One region of the Brevibacillus sp. YAE8 genome, then DNA from elsewhere that is predicted to be linked to it. Evidence: riboswitches for the same ligand, from Rfam matches in the RefSeq annotation. Region 1 holds a riboswitch; the other holds the start of a gene.
What was found. A riboswitch is a leader RNA that binds a small molecule or an ion and turns the genes downstream of it on or off. The one in region 1 is predicted to bind FMN.
Positions count from the first base shown of each region.

Region 2: linked by a shared signal. The riboswitch ahead of ribD (bifunctional diaminohydroxyphosphoribosylaminopyrimidine deaminase/5-amino-6-(5-phosphoribosylamino)uracil reductase RibD) and the one ahead of AC27IT_RS26380 (ECF transporter S component) in region 1 are both predicted to bind FMN.

Region 1 is NZ_BAAIYG010000044.1:11,958-14,416, reverse strand. Features, by position in the region: gene AC27IT_RS26385 (ABC transporter permease) at 1-446, shown strand, start outside; FMN riboswitch at 805-961, shown strand; gene AC27IT_RS26380 (ECF transporter S component) at 1,217-1,825, shown strand; gene proS (proline--tRNA ligase) at 2,144-2,459, shown strand, end outside.
Region 2 is NZ_BAAIYG010000011.1:91,607-94,065, reverse strand. Features, by position in the region: gene ribD (bifunctional diaminohydroxyphosphoribosylaminopyrimidine deaminase/5-amino-6-(5-phosphoribosylamino)uracil reductase RibD) at 1-1,033, opposite strand, end outside; FMN riboswitch at 1,167-1,318, opposite strand; FMN riboswitch at 1,424-1,569, opposite strand; gene AC27IT_RS15300 (HAD family hydrolase) at 1,656-2,306, opposite strand.

The DNA of each region.
Region 1 (2,459 bases):
CGCCGGACCGCATTTTCGGCATCATCACGGGCCTGATTATTATGGGCTATGCGGCGATCCAGCTCGACCTGTCGTTTTACTGGTACGACCCGCTGATCTTCATCGGGCTGGTCGTGAGCGGCGCTCTCATCTACGGCGGCGTGTACACAGCGATTGCGGCGGTCAGCTTTTTCTCCGATTCACGGACGGGAATCGCCCCGATGATCTACAACATTCAGCAGTACGGCCGCTATCCGGTGGATGTGTACAACAAAGCTATCCGCTTCGTGCTGACCTATGTACTGCCGTTTGCCTTCGTCGGCGTCTATCCGGCTGCCTACTTTTTGCGCAAAGAAGTCTGGTACACCTACGCGGCGTTTACTCCGCTCGTGGCTGTCGTTTTCTTTGGCCTCGGCCTGTTTGTCTGGAACTGGGGAGTCAGCAAATATCGGGGAGCGGGTTCGTAGCAGTCGCGGCCTGATTCGATGCTGGAGGGGCCGAATGTATATTTTTATTTGCGGCTCGTTATGGTAACATTAGAGGTAACAAGCGAAAAAAAGACCGTCCGGCGGCAACCGGAGCGGTCTGTGCAATGGAAGCTTCCCTCAAGGGGTTCGGCTCAAAATTTCTGGAAGAATAGACCGCTGGAGTTGGGACTCAAGGGCGGTCTATTTCTTTTTGGTCAAGGTAACTACCAACCCGATCAAAGCGACCAGGAGCATATCCTATTAAATTCATCGGAAAACAATAAAAAATTGTCGATTTAGCCGTTTCCTCTATTGTCAAATCAAAAAAGCGCAGTATAATATGCAATAGACAACTACACAATTCCTTCGGGGCAGGGTGCAATTCCCGACCGGCGGTGAGCGTGCCACGAGCACGTTAAGCCCGCGAGCCTCCCTAGCTTGTTAGCAAGCGACGGAGTGCAGGATCTGGTGAGATTCCAGAGCCGACAGTACAGTCTGGATGGGAGAAGGATGACGACAGTACGTTTTCTGCACGTGCTTGTTTGCCTGTGCAAACGGGAAAAGCTGCAAAAGGGGCATGCAAAATCAGCACCTTTTGTTTCGCGAACCTGTTTCCTGCACATGCTTTGTCATACGCCTGTAATCTGCCCTGAGAATCTTTCTCAGGGTATTTTTGCGTTTCCGCAGGCAAAGCGTATGAGTAGCAACACGTGTGGCACGACCACTGTTGCCATTCCTCAAAGAAGGAGAACAAAGAGGAGATGGTACACATGAAAGAAACAGCCTTGCATTCTTCGCGCAGAGCAACCCAGCGGATCGTGACGATTCCGATGCTGGCCGCCGTTGCCTTTATCCTGCAATTTTTGGAGGTTCCCGTTCCGCTGATGCCGAGCTTTCTGAAGCTTGATTTCAGCACGCTGCCAGCGTTGATCGGCGGGCTTATGTACGGTCCGGTGGCCGGAATCATCATCGAAGTTTTGAAAAATACATTGCACTTTCTGTTTAAAAATGCAGACGGACTGGTGATCGGCGAGATTGCCAATGTGATTGCCGGCGCCAGCTTCATTTTGCCGGCTATCCTGCTGCAACGCAGCGGCCAGGGCAAAAAAGGTTTTCTGACAGGGCTTGCGCTCGGAACATTGCTGATGACGGTCGTCATGGCTGTCGCCAACGCATACGTCCTGCTCCCGGCTTACGCTGTGCTCTACCATATGCCGATGGCAGAGCTGCTTGCGATGTTCAATGCGACGAGCGTCTGGTCCCTCGTCTTGGTCGGCATTGTGCCGTTCAACATTTTCAAAGGCGTCGTGCTCGCCTTGGTCGCCTATCCTGTTTACGCCAAGCTGGGCGCTCGCCTGGCCCTGCGTACCACAAATTGACATCGGCCTTTCGACTTGCTAAGATATGTTCTTAAACGAACCGTTTTTGTGAAAAAGGCTATGAAAGGACCCGCAGCTATTTCCCTTGTTCCAGAGAGTCGGCCCTAGTCTGGAAGGCTGATACGAGGCATACCTGCACCCCATCCTGAAGCCGCCAGCGACGAGCTGGTCCGGTCGCCCCGCCGTTATCGGGTTGGAAAAGAGGACTGTGGCACAAGCCATGGTCAATCAGGGTGGTACCGCGGAAGTCAATCCTCCGTCCCTTTTGGGATGGGGGATTTTTTGCATTTCATGCGAAGAAAAAAGGAGCGTAGAAGGATGAAAGAGGACAAAGCGTTTGTAAAAGAAATTACACCGCAGTCGGAAGATTTTTCGCGCTGGTACATTGATGCGATCAAAAAGGCGGACCTGATGGACTACACCCCGGTGCGCGGCTGCATCGTCTTCAAGCCCGACGGCTTCGAGCTGTGGGAGCGGATTCAGGAGGCGATGGACAAACGGTTCAAGGAAACCGGACATCGCAACGCCTACTTCCCGATGCTGATTCCCGAGTCGTTTTTCCAAAAAGAAAAAGAGCACATCGAGGGCTTCAACCCAGAACTGCCATGGGTGACCGAAGCGGGCGGCGAACAGT
Region 2 (2,459 bases), on a different contig from region 1:
CCGCAAGCCGGACAGTCTGATCCATCGTGGCGAAGCCCGGTCCGCCAAATGGCGTGGGCGCGCCGCTTCCGCCGATCAGCTTCAACGACACGTAGCTGACGATCTTCTGAATCGCGCGCGCCTGTAAAAACGCCCCGTTCACTGCCTGCCCGCCTTCAACCAGCAGCGAAGTAATCCCGCACTCGCCCAGCGTATCCAGTACGTTTTCCACCGAAATTTGTCCGCTTGCCACAAACAGCCTGACGCCTTTTGCCGCCAATGCCGCACGCTTTTCTGGCGGAGCCGCCTCTGTCGTGAAAATCCAGGTCGGCGCATCCGCATTTTCGATCACGCGCGCTGCAAGTGGCGTGCGAAGCTCGCTGTCCAGGACGATCCGCACAGGCTGCCGCCCATACAACTGCTCCCCTTGTCTGGCCGTCAAAAGCGGATCGTCCGCCAAAACGGTTCCTACCCCGACCAAAATCGCATCGTGCTGTCTCCGCAGTTCGTGCACCTCCGCGCGCGCCCGTTCGCCCGTGATCCAGCGGCTGTGTCCTGTGACCGAAGCGATTTTGCCGTCCAGCGTGCTCGCCGTTTTCACCGTCACAAACGGGCGCTTCGTCGTGATGTAGTGGAAAAACACCTCGTTGAGCCTTTTCGCTTCCGCTTCGCCTACCCCGACGAGCACTTCCACTCCTGCGGCGCGCAGCTTCTCCACGCCTTTTCCAGCCACGAGCGGATTCGGGTCCAGCGTCGCAATCACAGCCCGGCGAATCCCCGCCGCCACTACCGCATCGGCGCAAGGGGGCGTTTTTCCGAAGTGGCTGCACGGCTCCAGCGTCACGTACAAAGTAGCGCCAGCCGCCTTTTCCCCTGCCATGCGCAGCGCATGCACCTCCGCATGCGGCTCCCCGGCACGCAAATGCGCGCCCATGCCTGCAACTGCTCCGTTGTTCACCAGGACTGCACCGACCAGTGGATTGGGGCTGGTCTGGCCGTGGGCCGAGCGCGCCAGCTCCAGCGCCAATGCCATGAACCGCTTGTCCTGCTCCATGTAAAACCTCCTTTTTCCTGCCTGGATTCCAGCCAAAACAAAAAGCCCTCGAAACCTCAAGCGTTTCAGGGCACAGGGAAAGAAGCCTTCTCGCATTCGTTTTTTGCAAAAATAACGATGCCAAAAAGCGCAGTCAGCTCTTCTTCCATCCGGACTTTACCGTCGGCTCTGGAGTTGCACCAGATCAGTCGCAAACCGTCACGGTCCACGAGTCGCGGGCTCAGACGATGGTTCGCCATCGCCATTACCGCCGGTCAGGAATTTCACCTTGCCCTGAAGATTTTCGCTATGAAGTTGCGGAACAAAAAACGCCCGTGAGAACATGCTCAGGGCGTAGGGAAAGAAACCTCGCAAATGCCTGTTTTTGAAAAAACAGCTCCGAGGTTATGCCAATACCTTCTCCCATCCGGACTTTACCGTCGGCCTTGGATTTGCACCAAGTCAGTCGCTATCCAACTGCGATAGCGAGTCGCGGGCTCAGACGTGCGTTCGTCATTACCGCCGGTCGGGAATTTCACCCTACCCTGAAGGCTGGTATTCAGTTAGGCAAAGTATAGCACATTTTTCACGTTCGCTGTCATTTTTTTAGGCAGAAGTGTTTTTCTCCTGCCTGCAAGCTTTGTTACAACATAGTCAGCAGCTCGCGCAAATCCGCAATGTACGCTTGCGGTGCCACGTCATGGCGCTCCATGTCTTGCGCATGTCCCTGGTAGGCGATAAACGCCACCTCCCCGTCCTGCGCGGCTTTTCCGTCAATCCAGGAATCCCCGACCATCGTCCAGGCCGAAGCAGGCATATCGGGATACTGCCTGCGAATGTAATGAATCCCGGACGGGTGCGGCTTCAAGGTCGTCATCTGCTCGCGCGCCACAATCTTCTCGAAGCAGCCCGCAATACCGGTTTGGTGCAGCGCTTCCTCTGCGGCAGCGTAGGCGTTGTTGGTCAAAATGAACAAATGATGCCGCTCCATGAGCTGCGCGAGTACTTCCTGGGCATGGTTCTCGAGAACAGCCTCGTGCATTCCCGCCTTTTCGATTGCCGTGACGGCTCCCCACATCTCCTGTTCGAGCTGGCTGGTCAGCCTGCCCGACTTTCGGCCAAGCTCGATTAGTTGCGAGGCGGTATGGCTGTGCCAGTCGAAGGTCGGCTCTATCAGACCATGCTCCGTCCACAACTGAAAAATTGCCCGCTTCATTTCCGCAAAATTGATCTTCGAGTGCAGCAGCGTATTGTCCATGTCAAAAATGATGCCTGTTGCAAAGCGTCTGTTCATTTCCTTTCCAGCCCCCTCGTCTTCGGTCCGTTCCCATCTCTTGCGCTCGCAAGCCGCTTTTTTCAGTATAGCAAACAAGCTGCTCCCCCGATTTCCGAATGCTGGAAACAAGACTTTTTCCATATGGAGAACCAAAAATGACATAGTAATATT